Regions from separate parts of the Undibacterium sp. GW821-FHT11H02 genome, predicted to be linked through region 1. Evidence: predicted binding sites of a transcription regulator. Region 1 holds the regulator's gene; the other holds the start of a gene.
The links. Region 1 encodes HrcA, which represses chaperone genes, less so after heat shock. Its sites were predicted from a motif close to TTAGCACTCNNNNNNNNNGAGTGCTAA; they were not measured.

Region 1 (11,063 bases):
TAGGCAAGTTGCCGCCTTCGAAACGCTCAACGGTATTGGATTTAAAGAAAATCGCCAGACGACTGGAAATCACTTCGCCATTCGGTTTCAACATACGGAAAGGATAATCCCAGCGATCTTCATGGAACATATCGGTCAACAGTGCAGTCCCCAATAAGAAGCGCACTTGCTCACGAGTCATGCCTTCTTTCAACTGAGATACCATTTCTTGCGAAACGAAGTTACCTTGCTGTACAGAAATGCGATAAGGAGAGATCAGACCAAATAATTTATCAAAACCCGATGGTTTTACGATTTGTGTGCCTTTGGTCGCATTGGCATCCGCTTCTGCAACCACAGTCTTCTGACTGGCACAGCCAGTGACCAAAACCAAAACGGCCGCTGTACCGAATACAGCCAATTTGCTCTGGGATTTCTTAAATACGTTCAATGGCATAAACTACCTCAAATTTTCAAGCAAGAATGTCGAACCGGAAAAACTTCAGATAAGATAACAGAAATTTCTACCTAGCTCTAAAACCCTATATCATAAAGCACTTAGCCTTCTTTTGACTGAAAACATGACAAATAACACGCCCGACCTGAAAGCCAGCGGACTGAAAGCCACTTTGCCACGTCTGAAAATCCTGGAAATTTTCCAAAACAGCTCGGTTCGTCATTTAACGGCCGAAGATGTTTACAAGATCCTGTTAACAGAAAATATGGACGTAGGTCTAGCCACGGTCTATCGCGTGTTAACCCAATTTGAACAAGCTGGCTTATTACATCGCAATCATTTTGAGTCTGGGAAGGCGATTTTTGAACTAAACGAAGGCTCACATCATGATCATTTGGTCTGCTTAGATTGCGGACGAGTGGAAGAATTTTTTGATGAGCAGATTGAAAAACGTCAACATGCAGTGGCGGAAGAGCGCGGATTTTCAATTGCTGAGCATTCCCTGGCGCTGTATGGAAATTGCACCAAAGTGAATTGCGTGAATAAAAAGTAATCTACTATAAAGTTTAAAGCATAAGCCAAGAACAAACTCCAGCTCTTAATAAAAAGCTAGCCTTGCATGAAATACAAGGCTAGCTTTTTGTTTGCAAATCTATTCGACATCAACTATCCGGATAGCAATTTACTATTAAATATTAGACTCCCCCGCCTATTTTGGCACTACGAGCAGCACGTACTTTAAGCGCTACCATTTGCACCGTATCCAACACTTTCTTGGCATTAAAGGGTTTAATAATATAGCCACTGATACCGCTTTTTACGACTTCAGATACTGTTTCTTGGTCTTTATTCCCTGTCACCATTAGTACAAAGACATCCTGCATTACCATGCGTATGCTTCTTAAGGCCTCAACCCCATTGACTTTCGGCATGACCACATCGAGCAAAATAATATCGGGATGTAAGCGGGTCGCCATTTCTAAAGCGCTATCACCGTCCAAAGCTTCACCGATCACGTTATAACCATCGTGACGCAAAATCACACGCAAGGTTTCGCGTGTCATATCGTTGTCGTCCACAATTAATACTGAGATATCTTTATTGTCTGCCATTTTGAACACGCTAATTGAGGTTTAATTAATTTTTTGCCGAATCGCTTATTGCATCACTTCTTATTCAGAACATAAGCAGTTTAGCAGGCTAATGATTAAGTGCATTCGACAATAACTTTGCAGTGATATCCACAATGGGAATCACGCGCTCGTAGGCCATCCGGGTCGGACCAATTACACCCAGAGTGCCCACAATACGTCCATTCACTTCATAAGGCGCAGTCACAATACTCATTTCTTCCATTGGCACTAGCTGTGATTCACCACCAATAAAGATACGCACGCCAGACGCATTACTAGACACATCTAATAACTGCATTAAACCACTCTTTTGTTCAAATAAATCAAACAAACGCCTTAAGGAAGACATATTCGATGACAGATCACTGACATTGAGCAAATTGCGTTCACCTGAGATGATCATATCATCTGCATTCTCGGCCATAGCCTGACTACCAGCTTCTAAGGCGGTCTGCATCAGTCGATTCATATCACCTTGCAATGCGCGTAATTCATGCTTAATACTCAAGCGTGCCTGGTCAAAACTTTGTCCGGCAAAATGCTGATTCAAGTAATTCGCCGCCTGAATTAATTGCGATGGTGTGTAATCCACATCCGTCAATAAGAGGCGATTATGCACTTCGTCATTTGGGGCCACCACGACCAACAAAATACGTTTTTCTGACAAACGCAAAAATTCAACTTGCTTGAAGATGGATTCCTGTTTCGCGGTCATCACTACACCCGCAAATTGCGACAATGAAGACAAAACTTGCGCTGCGTTAGCAATGATTTTTTGTGGTGAACCCGTCATGATTGATGATTGCAAACGCGCACCTAATGCCGTTTCCAATACCGATTCATCGATATCCTGCACCGTCAATAACTGATCAACAAAGACCCGATATCCACGTGGTGTCGGAATCCGCCCCGATGACGTATGTGGGCTGGTGACAAAGCCCATTTCCTCCAGATCTGACATGACATTCCGTATGGTCGCTGGCGACAGCTCCAGGCCAGAAATTTTCGAAAGCTCACGTGAGCCTACCGGCTGGCCATCGGCAATATACCTTTCCACCAGAGCTTTGAGTAATGTTTGAGCGCGATTATCGAGTTGCATATTTTTATATTAGGCTAGCTTAAGCAGAAACACCCCATTGTTACGTAAACTAAGCTTAATTTATTTATGATCTTATAGATTGCCTTATTAATTATCCTACTTGTTGCCAAAGTCGGCATGTCAACTCAGTTTCAGCAACAATTCTTGCAAATCTTTCACAATTAAATCCGGTTTTATATCTAAGCCTGTCTCAGCAAGCGCAAGTCCGCGTCGGTTAACCCAAGCCGCAGCCATCCCCACTCGTTGAGCACCCTGCACATCCAAACGCAAATCATCACCAATATACATGAGCTCGTTAGGGCTTAGTTTCAAGTGTTCTATCATGGCACAAAAAATCTTGGGATCGGGCTTAGCGCAGCCAAATTGATGTGCCGCCAACGAAACAGAAAAGTGCTGGCTTAAGCCTATCGCAGCTATATCGGCAAAACCATTTGAGATAGAACCTAAGACATAATGTTCTTTGAGTGCATCAAGGGCCGGCATCACGTCATCAAAAAAATCCACCTTATTGCGCGCATGGGCAAAAACTTGCATGGCCTCATCGGCGAGGCTAGGATGGGCATCGTGCTCGCTAAATACTTGCTGCAACAAGGTATGGCGCAAAGCCCAAAGGTCGTAGCTAAAACGCGGATTTGTAGCAACTAGGGCCTGACGTCGCTCGCGCAAGGCTTCTATCGTATAGGTTTCAACCACCGAGGGCAGTTGTGTTGCAATCCACGCATGCAGAGTCGATTCGGCGTGCTGAATCACGGGCACGACCGGCCACAAAGTGTCATCAAGATCAAATATCAGGGCTTTGATGCTCATAGTATGGACTAGCTTTAAGATCAAATAAGTTCAGTGCAATTCAAAAATACGCGGGCTTTAATCAAAGGCGCTCTGGCTACCTATAAATCAGCAATCGCAGCGCGCAAGTCAAAAATACCTTGCTTAGCACCGCACAGAGTTAATAAATATTGTCTATACATAGCAGGTATATGGCGACCAGCCAGCGTTCCCAGATCTCGCAACCAGCCAACTGGATAGTCAGACTGATATAAAGGCGTCATGATACGACTCACCATTTGATAGTAAGCAATATGTTGACTACGCCTACGCGAATAATTGGCAAAAGCTGCTATAAGCGAATTCTGCCCCATGGCTGGGGTCACATCCGCATTTTCTATACATTGCGCCAAAATCCTCGCATCAATCAAGGCCATATTCGCGCCCTGTCCCAATTGCGGACTCATCGCATGCGCGGCATCGCCTAAAACAACAATACGATCCTGATGATAAGACGCCAGCCGGACATCAGCGTATTCAGCAATTGCAATCGCAGCCTCAGGAACACTAGCCAGCCAATCTGCCACTTCCGGCCACACTTTACGGATACGTTCGATCAGGCCAGGCAAACCCGCCAACCGATATTCGGCGAACGCTGATTTAGGCAAACTCCAAAACAAAGAGTAGCAGGTCTTGTTTGTCGCGGGATTAAGCCCCGTTGGCAATACGCCCAACATAAGGTGAGCTCCACGATAGCGTTGCATCAGGATATGTGGGAAAGGCCAATCTTCTTTATCCAACACTGCCCAATATGCACCCCAGGGATACGGCCTGTGGCTTTGGACTATATCGAGTTGATCGCGCAATAAGGAACGCGCACCATTCGCGATGATAAGTCCATCGGCCTGCAGACTTCCACGTTGATGCTGGATGTACACACGCTGCGCGTCTTGCGTAAATGAGCTGATGCCATTTCCCAGATGTATCGCCACGCCCAAGTCCTGCGCACATTGCCACAATATCTGATGTAGATGGGCCCTATGAATGCCCAATCCAAACCAGTCTCGTCGCACAAATTGGTAATGTAAATCCAGCGTCTTCCATGTCCCGGTATAGCCTTCAAGGCTGCGCACTATTGCCGCCTTTTCTTTTACGGCATCCAACAAGCCCAAACTCAGCAACATCGCCTGTCCACTAGGCTGCAACAACAAACCAGCCCCCACCGGTGTAGGATCGGCGACCTGTTCATACACGTCGACTTGATTCCCCTGACGAGTCAAAAAAATTGCCGAAGCCAGTCCGGCGATTCCTGCACCAGCGATCACGATATGGGTCATAGAAAAATCATTTTTGACATAGCGCCTAAAGGCATTAAATTGCATTAAATTTCGTTGAATCGATACTCAATTATACGTAGAACTTAGATGAAACTAATACAAAGCTCAACACAGTGCGGGTTCTGCCCGGGACTGATACCGATTTATAATGGCGAGCGCCTGACCTAAAACGCAAAAAATGATCGAAGAAAGACTGACAATGACTATACATATTCAACAAGCGACGATACAAGACCTTCATTTGATTGCCCCCTTATTTGACGCTTACCGCGTGTTCTACCAACAAACCAGCGATGTCGAATTAGCAGAAAATTTTTTATCCGAACGCCTACAAAAAAACGAGTCCATCATTTTTTTTGCTATAGACGAGATGGAGCGCGGCTTGGGCTTTGTGCAGCTTTATCCAAGTTTTTCTTCTGTGTCCGCCATGCGTCAGTGGACTTTAAATGATTTATTTGTCAGTGAAGCGGCCAGACGCAGCGGAGTCGCCCGACTCCTTATGAATCGCGCGCGCCAATTTGCTATCGACACAAACGCAAAGGGGCTATTTTTAGAGACTGGGCATGACAATATCAGAGGACAAACTTTGTATGAATCGCTGGGCTACAAAAGAAATTCAGAATTTTTCTATTTTCTCGATCTACGAAATGTTGATAAGTAAGTAGTTCTCATGTCACAAACGAGCTATGAAAATTCCTATCTCTGCAACAAAGCATGAGCTTTGCTGCTATGGAAACATCCAGTTCAGCAAGAATAGTGTAATCTAAAGCCTTCTTCAAAATCCGGCAGCTTCTCTATGACAACAACCACAAAAACCGTCGCCTTGATTGGTAAATACAATGCATTAGGCATGGGTGAGTCGTTGAATGAATTAGCACATTTTTTAGCCGAAGCGGGACACGCTGTCCTGTTTGACACAGATTCTGCACAGAATTTAGCACTAAACGAATTTCCCGCAATGTCAGTCGCCGATATTGGTCGAAATGCAGATGTCGCGATTGTTTTAGGTGGTGATGGCACCATGCTCGGCATCGCCAGGCAGCTCGCGCCTTATGACGTCCCCTTAATTGGGATTAACCAAGGCAGACTTGGATTTATTACTGATATTCCGCGCGATCAAATGATTCCCGCAGTCGCCCAAATTTTAGATGGCAAGCACGTCGCAGAACAACGCTGCATGCTGGAAGCGATTGTGGTACGTGATGGTGAACAGATATTTAGCGGCGTCGCTTTCAATGACATCGTCTTATCACGCGGCGCAGGCTCAGGCATGATCGAATTACGGGTCGAAGTTGATGAGCATTTTATGTACAACCAGCGTTCAGATGGCTTAATTGTTTCTACACCAACAGGCTCCACCGCGTATGCCTTGTCTGCGGGCGGACCACTCCTACATCCTAGCTTAGGTGGCATCGCGATGGTACCGATTGCGCCACATGCCTTATCAAATCGTCCCATTGTGCTGCCAGAAACCAGCGTGATACGAGTAGAAATTGTGGCGGGTCGCGATGCCAGCGTGAATTTTGATATGCAGTCATTCGCCAACTTAAATCACAAAGATCAAGTCGTCATCAGCCGCTCCACCCACCACATCACCTTTCTACACCCAGAAGGTTGGAACTATTACCATACCCTGCGTGAAAAACTACATTGGAATGAGTACCCATCGGTTGAAGGTGCACTTAACTAAATTTTGTCCCACAAAGTCCTGTGCATAAATACAGTGCTTTCCAAGCTCATACTGTCTGCTCTAAGGTAAAATAAGCTCGCCTTTCGGCTAATTTTTATCACAATGCGGTATTTACCCATTTTACTTTTTCAAATCGAAACCTATGCTGCGCACGCTTGCTATTCGTGATTTTGTTATCGTCGATACGATAGAACTAGAATTCTCTGCTGGCTTCACGGTCTTTACTGGTGAAACTGGTGCTGGCAAATCGATACTGATTGATGCGCTGGCCTTGGCTTTGGGGGGCCGCGGCGATGCCAGCATGGTACGAGAAGCTGCACAAAAAGCCGATATCTCTGCGGAATTTTCCTGCAATGCAGAAACCACGGCTTGGCTCAGGGATAAAGATTTTGCCAGCGAAGATGGACAACTCATCATACGTCGAGTCATCGACAACGCAGGTCGCACTAAAGCCTATATCAACGGCATTACCGCAAGCGCAACACAGCTACGTGAACTCGGTGAGCTTTTAGTCGATATTCATGGTCAACATGCCCACCAGTCTTTATTGAAGAACGATGCGCAACGCAATCTACTTGATATGCAAGGTGGCTTACAAGCCGATGCGGCTGAAGTTGCGCGCTTGTATAAGCATTGGCGCAATCTCGCAAAGCAACGTGAAGAATTTGAGCAAAACGCAAAAAATATTTTGCAGGAACGGCAGCGCCTGGAGTGGCAAGTCGGTGAACTCGACAAATTGCAGCTTAAAAAAGGTGAATGGGAGTCCATCAATCAAGAGCATAGCCGCCTCGCTCATGCAGCCAGCCTGTTAGAAGGGGCGCAAGAAGCAGCCGATCTGATCTCTGAATCTGAACATCCTTTACTGTCGCAGTTATCTGGACTACTACAGAGAATCAGCAAGTTGGAAGAATTTGATAGTAAATTGAAACCCGTTATTGAATCACTTGATTCCGCACGGATTAATTTACAAGAATGTTCTTATGCTTTAAACGATTATCTCGGACGCATAGAACTTGACCCGGCTCGCTTAAGGGAAGTAGAAGCACGAGTTGAGAGTCTGCATAGTACCGCGCGGCGCTTCCATGTTGAACCTGATAATTTGATCGATGAACTGCAACAATTGAATACGCAATTACAACAATTGTCCGGCGCTTCCGATATTGATTCACTCAAAAAGCAAGAAGAACAAGCACAACAAAATTATTTAACATTGGCAAAAAAACTCAGTGCAAAACGCCAGATTGTCGCTAAGGATTTAGGCAATGCAGTCACCACAGCGATGCAAGATCTGAGCATGTCGGGCGGACGATTCACGATCGAGCTAGCTGCCTGCGAGCCTAGCGCAACGGGTTTAGAGCAAATCGAATTTATGGTAGCAGGTCATGCCGGTGTTCAAGTGCGTCCCCTCGCCAAGGTCGCATCGGGTGGCGAATTAGCACGAATTTCTTTAGCGATTTCGGTGATCACATCGTGCGCAACAGCGACGCCAACTTTGATCTTCGACGAAGTTGATAGCGGCATCGGCGGTGGTGTTGCCGAAGTTGTGGGACGACTATTGAAACGTTTAGGACAAGATCGCCAAGTCTTATGCGTCACCCATTTACCGCAAGTGGCAAGTCAGGGAAATCAACACTTTGAAGTCAGTAAAACACAAGAGGCCGGCAAGACTTATTCACAAATCGCTGCACTCGATAACAAACAACGCGTGGAAGAAATTGCGCGCATGTTAGGCGGCATAGAAATCACAGCGACCACCCGCAAACACGCAAGAGAGCTGCTCGCTTTATAAAGCCGCAATGCACTAACATTGCGCTCACCGAATAGAAGTAAGGAAAAATAAAAAATGGCTTTCTTAAAAGAACCTGATCACTCGCATGGCAAGTTACACAAGACTGCCGTAGTTCTAATTAATTTGGGTACGCCCGATGCGCCGACACCAGGTGCGGTGAGGCGCTATCTAAAACAATTTTTGTGGGATCAGCGTGTCGTAGAAATTCCGCGTGCAATCTGGTGGCTGATCTTAAACTTGATCATCCTGCCCTTCCGTTCCAAGAAATCCGCTGAAAAATACGCCTCAATCTGGACCAACGATGGATCGCCATTATTGGTTCATACGCGCAAACAAGCTTTGCTACTCAAAGGCTATTTAGGTGAACGTGGTCACGAAGTCCATGTGACATTTGCCATGCGTTACGGTTCTCCATCTATTCCCGAAGTTTTGGCACAACTGAAAGTCGATGGCTATGAACGCATCTTGATCTTGCCGGCGTATCCGCAATATTCTGCGACTACCACCGCATCGAATTTTGATGCAGTGACTCAATACTATCAACAAACACGCAACATTCCTGAACTGCGCTTTATCAAAAACTATCACGACCATCCGGCCTACATACAAGCGCTCAAAAATTCAATTTTAAAGTCGTGGGAAACCCACGGCAAACCAGAAAAATTGGTGATGAGTTTTCATGGATTACCAAAAGCATTTTTGTTGCGTGGCGATCCCTATCACTGCGAATGCTATAAAACCGCCCGCTTACTAGCTGAACAATTGGGCTTAAGCAAAGAAGATTACATCGTCACCTTTCAATCGCGTTTGGGTCGCGCTGAATGGTTACAGCCCTACACTGAACCAACGGTACAAGCGCTGGCGAAACAAGGTGTGAAACGTATTGATGTTGTGTGTCCGGGATTTTTGGCAGACTGTTTAGAAACTTTGGAAGAAATTGCAATGGAAGTGCGGCAAGCTTTCTTAACTGCTGGTGGCCAGACTTTCAATTATATTCCGTGTTTAAATGAATCGCCCGACGGACTGCGCGCCTTAGCTGAAATCAGTGAACAACACTTAATAGGCTGGCCAACTATGCTCACCGCCAGTATGCGGGAGCAAGAGAAACAAGCTGCCTTAATCAGTCGCAGTGAGGCAAAACGTCTAGGCGCTGATCAATAGTATGCCGAACACATTTGTCATCGGTGATGTACAAGGTTGTTACGACCAACTGATTGAACTGCTAGAAAAAATCGACGCGATAGATCCGCAATCGCGTTTATTATTTGCGGGAGATCTGGTCAATCGCGGGCCGAAGTCACTTGACACTTTGCGTCTAGTAAAAAGCTTAGGTGCGCGTGCTGAATCCGTGTTGGGCAATCACGATTTACATCTGCTAGCTGTGGCAAATGGCATACGCACTGCACATCGCAGCGATACTTTAGAGGCGATATTACAAGCCGACGATCGCGAAGAACTATTGCATTGGTTGCGCCAGCGTCCTATGGCAATCGCGACTAAAGATGGACACCATCTCTTGGTACATGCTGGTGTATTTGCGAACTGGGATCAATCACAAACCTTACAACTGGCGCAAGAAATCGAGACACAATTGCGCAGCGATAACTGGCTGGAAATGATACGCAACATGTACGGCAATCAACCCGCCAATTGGCACGACGATTTAGCAGGTGCTGAACGTACCCGCTGCATTATTAATGGGCTGACGCGTATCCGTTTTTGCCACGCAGATGGTGCCATGGATTTTGATCTGAAAGAAGCGGCGGGAGAAGCACCGGAACATTTGGTGCCATGGTTTGACATCCCGTCTCGCAAGACGCAAAGCTGCACGATTATTTTTGGGCACTGGTCAACTCTGGGATTGGTATTGCGCGACGACTTGATCAGTCTGGATACGGGCTGTGTCTGGGGTGGTCAATTGACCGCGGTTCGCTTGTCAGATCGCTTAGTGGTGCAAGTAGCAAGTCCACAGCATGTCACACCGTTTTAAAAACTAAGCCGCTTCAACACCCAAACCACGCGCCACCACTTGACGTGCAACTTGAGCGACTTCTCTGCGATGCGCTCCCTCGGTGGAAATACTAGGTAGCTGAATCAATTCAGCGACAATGCCATTCGCTTGCAAAATCAATTTCATACTCTCCGCAAATGTCATCTCACCGATGAAATCAGCGGCAGGATGAAGCTTGCCTTGCGCATCGACGTAACGCACCGCAAATGGCAGTACAGGGACTTTGGCTTCAATCGCGGCTTCAAAAAGATTCGGGTGAAATGGCAAAATCCCACCCTGTGCTCCGGTCGTTCCTTCAGGAAAAAATGCGATACGTTTATTGTCTCTTAACTGGTGTACCAGACCTTCATAGATACGGCGTACTTCGCGTTGCTTACCACGCGCCAGAAAAATCGTACCGGCTTGAGCGCTCAACCAACCGGCGATTGGCCAGCTACGAATATCTGATTTTGCAACAAAATGACAGGCATTCCAGGAATTGATCACAAAGATGTCTAGCCAGGAAACATGATTGGCAATAATTAAAGCATGGTCAGCCATCTGACCACCACTCTGATCTTTGAACTGTACGCTCACCTTACACAAAGTGAGCAATTGAGAGGACCAGCGGCGCACTAGTGCTTCACGTTTGGTCGAAGCGATAAAAGGAAAAATAATAGCGCAGGTAAGTACACCCGCAAAGATATGCATGAAGACACGAAGCAAACGCAATTTAGGCATGCATCACCGGTATAAAATAATTTTCAAAAGTTGCAAGTAAAACGAGTAATGCAGGGACATCACTCGTTTCGGGAAAATGACTA
Region 2 (11,063 bases), on a different contig from region 1:
CGTCTTGTAACGGTGAAGTGATACCTGAGTTGGATTTTGAGCATGCTTATGTCTTATGGCGCGAATTGGGCAAAACTGCCAGCGGTGATTATTTGCCTTATTCAGCGCTAGTGACTATACAATGGGTGCATCGTAGTTTTGCCTGGATCGTTTTCTTGAGCTTGGGACTGACTGCCTTCCTATGCCGTAAGCATGAAACTCTAAAAAGCAATAGCAACGCTATCTTGGCCGTGCTCGTGGTGCAATTCTTAAGTGGCGTGGCGACAGTTTATTTTTCCTGGCCTTTAGCCATTGCGGTTTTGCATAATGCGGGAGCGGCCTTACTTGTGCTGCTGCTGAGCATGTTAAACTATCGCGTTCGCGCCAGCACTTAAGTTAGGCGTTATTTGAACTCTTAATCGCCGTCCCCGATCGCCTCTACATGACTAAGTCCAGTAATTTAAATAATCGTTTTTTTCAATATCTTGCCCTGACTAAACCCAGGGTCACACAGCTCGCAGTGTTTTGCGCTGTGATAGGTATGTTTCTGGCGACGCCAACGCTACCCAACTGGGAGCGTGTGGTCGCTGCAACGATAGGTATATGGTTACTCGCAGGTGCTGCTTTTGCGGTTAATTGCCTGGTCGAGCGCGAGATTGATGCGCGTATGGCACGCACAGCACGTCGCCCCAGTGCGCAAGGTGAGTTGAGTGCCACTCAAATTATGGTCTTCTCAGCAATCATAGGTGGTGCCGGCATGTGGGTGTTATATGCCCTGGTAAATCCTTTGACGATGTGGTTGACCTTCGTCACCTTCGTTGGCTATGCCGTCATTTACACCATTATTTTGAAGCCCTCCACACCGCAGAATATTGTGATTGGTGGTTTATCTGGCGCCATGCCACCGGCTTTAGGTTGGGCGGCAATTGCCAATGAAGTACCGATGCAAGCCTGGTTGCTGGTCTTGATTATTTTCGTTTGGACGCCACCGCATTTTTGGGCGCTTGCGATGTATCGCCGTGATGATTATGCAAAGTCGGGCTTACCTATGCTGCCGATTACGCATGGCATGGAATTTACGGGCTTTCATGTTTGGCTGTACACCATCGCCTTATTTGCCACAACATTGTTGCCCTATGCTGTCAAGATGAGTGGCTTGATTTATCTGGTGAGTGCAGTGGTTTTAGGCCTGGGGTTCTTATGGTATGCATGGCGTATTTATCGTCATTACGATGACGTATTGGCGCGCAAGACCTTTACCTTTTCTATCGTGTATTTATCCTTGCTGTTTGTCGCACTTCTGGTCGACCATTACATAAAGCTGTGATATGAAAACCTCTTTTTTGTCTTCACCTTGGACTCGCCGCAGCTTATTGAGTTTTTCCTTGGTGTCTGCGTTTAGCTTAGTCGCTTGCAATAAGACGGACACCGCAGAAAAATTCATCAATACTGATCTGACGGGCTTACCCTACGGTAAAGAATTCACGCTCACTGATCAGAATGGTAGAACACGTACTTTGCAAGATTTTAAAGGCAAAGCAGTGGTCTTGTTTTTTGGCTACACGCAATGCCCGGATGTCTGTCCGACCACGATGTTTGATATGGCCAAAGTGATGACGCAGTTAGGACCTTTGGCTGACAAGGTGCAAGTTCTTTTCGTCACAGTCGATCCTGAGCGCGATACGCAAGCTTTATTGGCTGCCTATGTACCTAACTTTGATAAACGTTTCCTGGGCTTATATGGAGATGCAGCGGCAACTGCCAAAGTAGCTAAAGAATTCAAAGTGTTCTATCAAAAAAGTGCGGGTAGTACGCCTGAAAATTATTCCATGGATCATACTGCAGCAAGCTATGTGTTCGATCCAGAAGGTCGTATTCGTCTTTATGTGCAGTATGGACAAAAGCCAGAGGCGATCGTGCATGACTTAAAGATTTTGCTGAAATAAGTAAGCGATTCAAAACGCTCAGCACAAAGAAAAAGGCACTCAATTTAACTTGAGTGCCTTTTTTATTCAGCTTGAGAGCGGATACTACATCGCTTAAACCTTATGCATAGCTGCTTAAAGAGCCCTTCATTTTTTTCAAGGCTGCGCTTTCGATCTGACGTATGCGCTCGGCTGAAACGCCATATTCATCGGCCAGGTCATGCAAAGTTGCGCCAGAGCCATCATCATTTTGTAACCAGCGTGATTCGATGATATGGCGGGAGCGTGGATCCAGTTTGGCTAATGCAGATTCCAAACCTTCACTTTGCAAACGGTCATATTGCTGCGCTTCAATGACGCGGGTTGGTTCTTCTGCTTCTGTTTTCAGGTAAGCGATAGGTGCAAATTTTTCATCTTCGTCATCGCTGGAACCATCTAAAGCCACATCGCGACCCGACAAACGCATTTCCATTTCGATTACGTCTTCACGTTTGACATCGAGTTTGCTCGCCAAGCTGTCAATTTGAGAAGGTGTCATGGAATCCAGACCTTCTTTGTTCGAACGCAGATTAAAGAACAATTTACGTTGCGCTTTCGTCGTCGCGACTTTGACCAAGCGCCAGTTTTTCAAGATGTATTCATGCATTTCGGCCTTGATCCAATGCATAGCATAAGACACCAAGCGTACGCCTTGGTCAGGATCAAAGCGTTTGACCGCTTTCATCAAACCAATATTACCTTCTTGAATCAAATCGGCATGAGGCAAACCGTAACCTAAATAACCACGCGCGATAGAGACCACCAGGCGTAAGTGGGACATAACCAATTGCTGCGCGGCGTTGAGGTCGTTGTGTAATTTTAATTTGGTCGCGAGATCAATTTCTTCTTCGTGCGACAGCATAGGCAAACGATTGACGGCAGAGATATAGGCATCAATATTGCCTAGTGTGCCAGTGAAACCCAGTGCTAAAGCTGTGCTGTCCGAAGAATGCAAAATGCCTTGTGCTGATGTTTGTGTCATGTTTCCTCCTGATATCAAATCAGATTATTTCCGTAATGCCGTACCAAAAATTATTTCTCAGTACTTTCAAGTTCTAATATTAGCACTCAATCGGGATGAGTGCTAATAATCTGTTTGTTTTGTCGAATTTCAAGGGGAAATGTATAAAAAGTCTAATTTTTTACCGATTTGTTAGCGCACTTATTCGTGCCTTTAAAATACGATTGAAATCGTAGGGGGAATCGCTAAGTAATTGATCTTAATGTGGAATTTTCGATAATTGACGTCGTACGGACAGATAGGCGCCACACAGGCCTAAAATTTTGCTGACCGCGATTAAACACAGACTTGGTAGGAGCCCGAGCGGGCTGAGGTGAAATTCCGACGCATACAATTTCGCGAATTCAGCGATGGCCTGATTTAATGGCTGTAAAGATAAGGCGACTAAACCCAATGCCAAACCACCCGCCAATACGCCCAGCATCGCCCCCGTGTAGTAATAGGGCTTATGAATGAAACTATTGGTCGCGCCTAACATGCGGCTGACGCTGATTTCGGCCTGATGCGAAATCACCTGCAAGCGGGTCGCATTAAATACCACCACGATCACCACGACTGCCAAAGTGCCAGCCAGAAATAACAAGGCCATCTGCAATACTTGCAATAATGCCGCCAGACGTTTGACCCATTCCGAGTCAACTTGCACGACATCGATATTGTCCAGGCCGCGCAAGGCGGTGGTGAGTTGTTCTGCTTTGTTGCTATCCGCATTCGCTAAAGACAATACATAGGCATCCGGTAGTGGATTGCCACCTAAAGTCGCAAGCACTTCTGCCAGACTATTCGTGCCTTCCATGGCAGCCAGCGCTTTATCCTTTGGAACAAATTTTACTTTGGCACTGACTTTAAGTTCTTTCAATACTTGCTTAATCGGTGCTGCCATCGCTGCCGCGTCGGTGCTAGCTAAGTCAGGTTTCAAAAATACACTGATTTCAGGTTCGATAGAGAGTTGAGAGGCGACTGGGCGTATATTTTCTAATACCGTTAGACCCGCGATAGGCAAAGCCAGTGCAATCGCGACCACCAATACATTGAACAGAAAGTTGCCGGGGGCTGCTCGCAAATGGGTCAGCGCAGCGCGTGAAGCGTAGGCATGTTGGCGAAACCAGTTAGTCATAATGAATTCTATCCTTACGATTCTTGTTCAGGCATGTGCCATTGACGTGGACAGCGTAGCGTTTGGCGCCATCACTGTAGCTGGAACTGAGGGAATAGCAGCAGACGTCCATGAATCAGTGACCTCACCTTTACTCAAATAAATAACGCGGTTCGCTTGTTCCAGAAATTGCTCATCGTGACTGGAAATGATGCAAGTGACACCCGAGCGTTGAAAGGCTTTTAACGCATTGATGACGATGATTGCATTCTCACGATCCAGATAGGCGGTTGGTTCATCTGCCAGAATGATTTTGGGACGATTGACAATGGCGCGGGCAATAGCGACACGTTGTTGTTCCCCGCCCGAGAGTGAAAGTGGAGAGGCATCAGCTTTGTCTTGAATATTTAATCGTTCTAAGGCCGCATAGGCACGGGCTTCGGCATCAGCTCTCGATTCACCCACCACGATCATCGGTAACATCACATTCGCCAGTACACTGCGGTCCAAAAGCAGGCCTTGTCCTTGCAAAATCAGACCGAGTTTGCGCCGTAAGTAGGGCAGGCTGCCGCTTTTTAACTTACTGATGTTCTGGCCATTCATCATGATCAAACCACTGCTCGGTTTCTCTAGACCTGCAATCATTTTGAGTACGGTGGATTTACCAGCACCGGAGGGACCGGCTAAAAAAACTAACTCACCATCGCCGATAGAAAACGAGACATCGCGCAAGGCGTAAATGTCGTGGGCATAGGCTTTCGATACATGTTGAAATTCAATCATTGAGATCTATCTTTCTATTCACATCCTTACTACTTGGTTATTTGCGTCGCTATTTACTTAGTTGAGCAAAGCATCCACGAATTCTTGTGCATTAAAAGCTTGTAAATCTTCGATTTGCTCGCCAACGCCGATGAAATACACAGGAATCGGACGGGTTTTGGCAATTGCAGCTAAGACGCCGCCTTTGGCGGTGCCATCCAGTTTAGTGATGATCAAACCAGTCAATTGCAATGCATCGTCAAATGCTCTGACTTGTGCCAAAGCATTTTGGCCGGTATTGCCATCAATGACCAGTAAGACTTCCTGCGGTGCGCCCTCCATGCCTTTGGCAATGACGCGCTTAATCTTTTTCAGTTCTTCCATCAAATGCAATTGTGTCGGCAAACGGCCTGCTGTATCCACCATGACAACATTGGTGCCACGTGCTTTGGCTGAAGCGACCGCGTCAAATGCCACTGCCGCCGGATCGCCAGACTCTTGGGCAATGACGGTAATATTATTGCGCTCACCCCAGACCATCAATTGCTCTCGGGCTGCAGCACGGAAAGTGTCGCCAGCCGCCAAGACCACCGATTGCTTATGCACTTGCATATGTTTGGCAAGTTTGCCTATGGTCGTGGTTTTGCCTGCGCCATTGACTCCTGCAATCATCATGACTAAAGGTTGATAGCGCCCCAATTCAAATGGTTTTTGCAGAGGTGTTAATAAGTCCAGCAATAAAGTTTTGAGCGCTGCTTTGACTTGTTCGGCCTCAGTTAATTTTTCTTCTTTGACTTTGCGTTTCAAGTTGTCCAACAAATGTACGGTGGCTTCAACGCCGGCATCGGAGGTCAATAAAGCAGCTTCTAATTCTTCATATAAATCGTCATCGATTTTGGCACCAACGAACAAGGTCGTTAAGCTAGAGGAAGTTTTTGCTAAGCCTTGTTTTAAGCGCGCAATCCACGACAACTTAGCAGGTGCGACTTCGGCTTGTGTTTCGACTCTTGCTTCTTGTGCTACCTTGTTTGCAGTCGACTGGTCTAAAGCTGCGTGTATAGTTTGAACTGAGGTCGATGTGTCGATTGCGGCATTGCTAGGCGCTGTCCCACTGGCTTCAGGACTAAGGCTGGTGCTGACTGGCTCGGGTGTTTTTTTTCTGAAAAAGCTAAACATGGATCAGGGTTGACTCGAAAAAGGTAAATGTTGAGATCGTTCGCGGACAGTGGTATTTGACTTGTCAAATACGTATGTTAAATCAGGAAAATGGGTAAAGAAGCTCAGAGAACACCAGACCTGCTGCGAAAAACCTTTAGAATGCTGCCATTCTAACAGAGCACACTGACGATTTTCCGCCCCCGCTATGAATCACAACAAGAATCGCCCCAAACCTTCGTTCTCCTCCGTGAGCAATGTAAATAAGCGTGCTAATCATAGCCAGGCTAGCCATCAAGTCCGCATTATTGGCGGCGACTGGAAGCGTACCCCTTTGACTGTGATCAGCGCGGATGGCCTGCGCCCAACACCGGATCGGGTGCGTGAGACGGTATTTAATTGGTTGAATCATGTGTTTAACAGCCAGTGGACGCACATTGTTTGTCTTGATATGTTTGCCGGAAGTGGTGCTCTGGGCTTTGAGGCAGCGAGTCGTGGTGCCGCGAAAGTGACTATGTTTGAAGCGTTTACGCCAGCTTTCAAGCAATTAGAACAAACTAAAGCGAAGTTAAATGCAGAACAGATTACTTTGCAGCGTGGTGACGCTTTGCTATTGGCTCAACATCTGGTTTCCCGTGCTGAAAAGTTTGATCTGATATTTCTTGATCCACCGTTTAACCTCGGTTTCCTAGAAAAAATTATGCCACTGTGTGCGGATATATTGAAGCCTGATGGTGTTTTGTATGTGGAATCCGAGCAGACTGTCAGCGCGCAGGACGGTGTTGGTGTGCCGGCATGGTGTACAGGTTGGCAAGTCTTGCGCCAAGATAAGGCAGGCAGTGTGTACTTTCATTTGTTGCAACGCAACACTGAGTCCGGTGAAGCGGATTAAAATCTGGGATAATGCGCATCTAAAATTAAATACTAAGTCTGTCGATAAAGAGCAAGCGTCGATATGAATTTGGTAAAAATCGCACACTACACACCAAGGAAAAAAAATGGTTACAGCTGTTTATCCAGGCACCTTTGATCCGCTCACGCGTGGCCATGAAGACTTGGTGCGTCGAGCTTCAGGCTTGTTTGACACCTTGATAGTCGGTGTTGCCGACAGCAAAAATAAAAAACCCTTTTTCTCACTCGAAGAGCGCTTAAGCATCGCGAACGAAGTTCTGGGACATTATCCCAATGTTCGGGTAGAAAGCTTTTCGGGTTTGCTCAAAGATTTTGTGCGTAAGAACGATGCGCGAGTGATTGTGCGCGGCTTGCGCGCGGTTTCAGATTTTGAATATGAATTCCAAATGGCAGGCATGAATCGCTATTTATTACCAGATGTTGAAACCATGTTTTTGACACCATCGGATCAATACCAATTTATCTCTGGCACGATCGTGCGCGAGATTGCGCAATTTGGCGGTGACGTTTCTAAATTTGTCTTTCCTTCAGTCGATGCCTGGCTGAAGAAAAAAATCACTGAACAAAATAACTAAGTTTCAACTAAGTTGAAACGACCTAGAAATAAGTAATAAAGACCACTATGGCGCTACTAATTACCGATGATTGCATCAATTGTGATGTATGTGAACCTGAATGCCCCAATGAAGCGATTTATATGGGGCCAGAGATTTACGAGATCGATCCGAATAAGTGCACGGAATGTGTAGGGCATTATGACGAGCCGCAATGTCAGCAAGTTTGTCCCGTCAGCTGCATTCCGTTTAATCCCGCATGGCGTGAGACCAAAGAGCAATTGATGGCGAAATACGAAACACTGCAAGCCGCCGCAAAAAAAACTTAAAACGGAAACTACCGCAAAGTGTCAGTCTTCCAGTGATTCACAAACGCGATTTCGCCCCTGATCTTTCGCCTCATACAAAGCCCGATCGGCGCGCAGCAATAAAGTCTGCGCCGCGTTTTCAATTTCTCCCAGATTGTGATCATCCGACAGGGTAGCAATGCCTATCGATAAAGTGACGTCACACAATCCTGTCATGCTCAAAATGAAGGCTTTATCGGCCACGCTCTTGCGTATCCGTTCCGCGACATGTTTGGCGTCGCTATGACTGGCGTTGACCAGTAACACAATAAATTCTTCGCCGCCAAATCGTCCCAAAGTATCGCTCAGGCGTAATTCTGCTTTGATGCGCTTCGCCGTCTCTTTTAGGACTTCATCACCGCCTTGATGGCCGTGTACATCGTTAATTTTCTTAAAGTGATCGATGTCCAGATACATACAAGAAATGCCGTAATGCTGACGACGTGCGCGCGCAATTTCTTCCAACATACGCAGCTCTACATGGCGACGATTACTGACATTGGTTAAGGCATCGGTTAGGCCGATTTGGGTCAGACGCTCACTATTAATCACATTCTCAAGGCAGATCGCGATAATAGAGCCAAGCCGCTCGATGAAATCGGTACCCATATCGCTGACAAAACGTTCAGGGTCGCTACTACCTAAATTCAAGCTTCCCAGTAATTTACTTTGTCGTATCAATGGGATAACCGCGATACTAATCGGCTGATCTGTGCAGGGCGCAAATAATTTGCTGTGTTGAATTGGGTCGTAGACACCAAGTACGGGTTTTCTGAGAGGTTTATCGTTGAGACGCAGTTCTGTCTCGTTTTGCACAAAAAGTAGCAAAGGGAATTCGGCATTATCAATTTTCAGATCGGCCAGCATTTCCTGCAAATTGTGCTGCGAATTGAGTAGCGATAAGCTCACTTGATCAAGCTCACAGATCTCCGCCAGCGTCACAAAAATATGTCCTATTAATTCGCGAAAACTGTGAGCACCTATGAGTTGTAAGTCCAGCGTTTGATGACGCGATAGTATCTCTTGATTGTGGCGCGCCTCTGCCAGCAAATCGTTCAACTGAGCTCGCACCACCTCGACTTCATGTTGCATAGGATCGCCATGTTGATTGGCCGTAAACGTAAGTGACTTATCCATGGGATCTCTCGCGAGCAGGGGGTTCAAATAAAAGCATTTTTGCAACAATGCTATTACTGTATCATAGCCCGCTATTGCCAACAAAAATTGCTAACAAAAACTCACATTTTTTCACATACTATGAATGTCTTTGTTTTGATGACAGGCTCACTGATTTCCTTCTTCCTCTCCACGGCTTCGCTTGTTTTTTCGGCACAGCACGCCCAAGTTGTATCTCCTGCGGACGAAAACGCAGTTGTCGTGAAGCCACGACAGAAACTGAGTCAGGCTGTGCAAGCGGTGCAGGTGAGTGGCATGAAAGATCAGGACTGGAAGCCTTATCGCCAAATGCTGAGTGGCTTGAATGCGTTCGAGCGACACCACGCATTGGCACCAGACACGCAATTGCGTTTTATTGTCAGGCCACAAGTTGAAGGGCTGGCGATAGCAGACATCCGTCTCAAGATTGTCGGTGATACGATACAGATACCCATTGCATTGGCCGATAATGGTAGCTTTGAATTGCCACGCAATCCGAAAGCAGCAGATGAAAATGCAGATCTGGTCTTGAATCAAAAACAAAATTGGGTGCGATGGAATTTGTTGGCACTGCGTACGCCAAGCTTATCCCAGCATCAGCGTCGCATGGGCGATCTGCGACTTACTTGCGAAGTGTTTGCGGCGATGGAAAATATCGAAAAATTGCGCAGAGAATTTAATTTGCGCGGTGTCACCGCAGACAATTTATGCCAGTCACCACGCTTGAACTGGACCTTTTATGAAAACCAACGCTTGATCAGCGCCAAAGTATTTAGTGAATCGCGCATAGAGGTGTTGCAGTTAAGTAAGGATGCGCGAGGATTCATTGTCAATTTATTTGATCTGTCCTTGGGGAATAATGCGCTAATTGAGCTTGAGTTTGCGGAGGAAGAATGAGGTATTCAGGCCGGTACTTATACGAACTAATTTGAAAAGACTGCCACAGAAAATACGATGTTTAAGGAAGGACTCTCCGTTTATTTTGGCTAATCAAATGGCTTATATCCACGCTAGTTTTAGTTAGCAAAACTTAGGTGGGATTATGGCTTGAGGGTTTTTTAGACTATAGGTTTTCTCAAAGGCGATACGGTGGGATATCGGGTTTGGCTTTATTTTTTATTGCTTTTTGAGGTGGGTGTCTTTGCTTTCTTCCCAAGAGACCTACAACTATCTGTGGGAAAACGTGACTCAAGGTAGTTACAACCTCACGGCCAAAGCGACTGACAACATAGGTGCGAGTACAACCACTAGCGTGGTACCAGTGAGTGTCACGGCCAGTGTGGCGAAGATTTATGATATTCATGCGGATCATTTGGGTACGCCTCGGATGGTGACTGATGCCAGTGGGAATAGTGTTTGGGAGTGGATCGGTACACCGTTTGGTGAGAGTTTGCCGAATCAGAATGCGGGTAATACTGGGGCGCAGAATGACTTTGTGATGAATTTGCGGTTTCCTGGGCAGGTGTTTGATAAGGAGACTGGGCTGCACTATAACTACTTTAGGGATTATGATCCGAGCATAGGGCGTTACGTGCAGAGTGATCCGATTGGGTTGGGTGGCGGGGTTAATACCTTTGGGTATGTGAATGGTTACCCTACTATTGATTCTGATCCACTCGGATTGCATCCATCTCAGAAAGGATTTTGGTATCTTCAGAGAGCTATCTATAATTCAACTATTCCACATAAATATTATTTGACGCTTGTTGATGCAACAAATTATGCAGACGGAAAGCAATTTCAGGATGCTGCTAGTGCTTTTAGGCATGGAATGTACAGCCCTACTTTTGACGGCACAAGAAAACAGGCTTGCCAGAAAGCACAAGATTTTATTGATAAACAATATCAGGCTGGTTGGGATGCTCAAGATCGCGGGCAACCGGAATGGGGGGCACGTCAGTTTGGTATCGGTCTTCATACGATACAAGATATGACATCTCCTTCACATCGTGGCTTTCAACCTTGGGGAGAAAAGGCAAATTGGTTTGTAAGAAAAGGGAGAGAAATTTCACATGTCTGGAAAGAGCTATCTTACGATCCCGCACTTGAAAATTTAACAAGCGAAGCGTGGAATGACTTTATGAATCGTCGATTACCTAAAAGGCTAAATTGTGAATG

Region 2: rpoH (RNA polymerase sigma factor RpoH) is a predicted target of HrcA. The motif match lies at 3,005-3,031, and genes of this name have one in related genera.

Annotation. Positions count from the first base shown of each region.
Region 1 is NZ_JBXARG010000011.1:26,128-37,190, reverse strand. Features, by position in the region: gene AC1RR2_RS12350 (outer membrane protein assembly factor BamE) at 1-436, opposite strand, end outside; gene fur (ferric iron uptake transcriptional regulator) at 561-989, shown strand; gene AC1RR2_RS12340 (response regulator) at 1,132-1,548, opposite strand; gene hrcA (heat-inducible transcriptional repressor HrcA) at 1,637-2,668, opposite strand; gene AC1RR2_RS12330 (HAD family hydrolase) at 2,789-3,475, opposite strand; gene AC1RR2_RS12325 (FAD-dependent oxidoreductase) at 3,556-4,815, opposite strand; gene AC1RR2_RS12320 (GNAT family N-acetyltransferase) at 4,970-5,431, shown strand; gene AC1RR2_RS12315 (NAD kinase) at 5,567-6,460, shown strand; gene recN (DNA repair protein RecN) at 6,603-8,249, shown strand; gene hemH (ferrochelatase) at 8,304-9,410, shown strand; gene AC1RR2_RS12300 (symmetrical bis(5'-nucleosyl)-tetraphosphatase) at 9,412-10,239, shown strand; gene AC1RR2_RS12295 (lysophospholipid acyltransferase family protein) at 10,243-10,980, opposite strand; gene AC1RR2_RS12290 (dihydroorotase) at 11,061-11,063, opposite strand, start outside.
Region 2 is NZ_JBXARG010000002.1:136,807-147,869, forward strand. Features, by position in the region: gene AC1RR2_RS02905 (COX15/CtaA family protein) at 1-374, shown strand, start outside; gene cyoE (heme o synthase) at 422-1,306, shown strand; gene AC1RR2_RS02915 (SCO family protein) at 1,308-1,925, shown strand; gene rpoH (RNA polymerase sigma factor RpoH) at 2,026-2,925, opposite strand; gene AC1RR2_RS02925 (cell division protein FtsX) at 3,164-4,081, opposite strand; gene AC1RR2_RS02930 (cell division ATP-binding protein FtsE) at 4,109-4,843, opposite strand; gene ftsY (signal recognition particle-docking protein FtsY) at 4,901-5,998, opposite strand; gene rsmD (16S rRNA (guanine(966)-N(2))-methyltransferase RsmD) at 6,228-6,869, shown strand; gene coaD (pantetheine-phosphate adenylyltransferase) at 6,976-7,464, shown strand; gene AC1RR2_RS02950 (YfhL family 4Fe-4S dicluster ferredoxin) at 7,512-7,772, shown strand; gene AC1RR2_RS02955 (GGDEF domain-containing protein) at 7,794-8,927, opposite strand; gene AC1RR2_RS02960 (hypothetical protein) at 9,048-9,842, shown strand; gene AC1RR2_RS02965 (RHS repeat domain-containing protein) at 10,087-11,063, shown strand, end outside; gene AC1RR2_RS02970 (hypothetical protein) at 11,057-11,063, shown strand, end outside.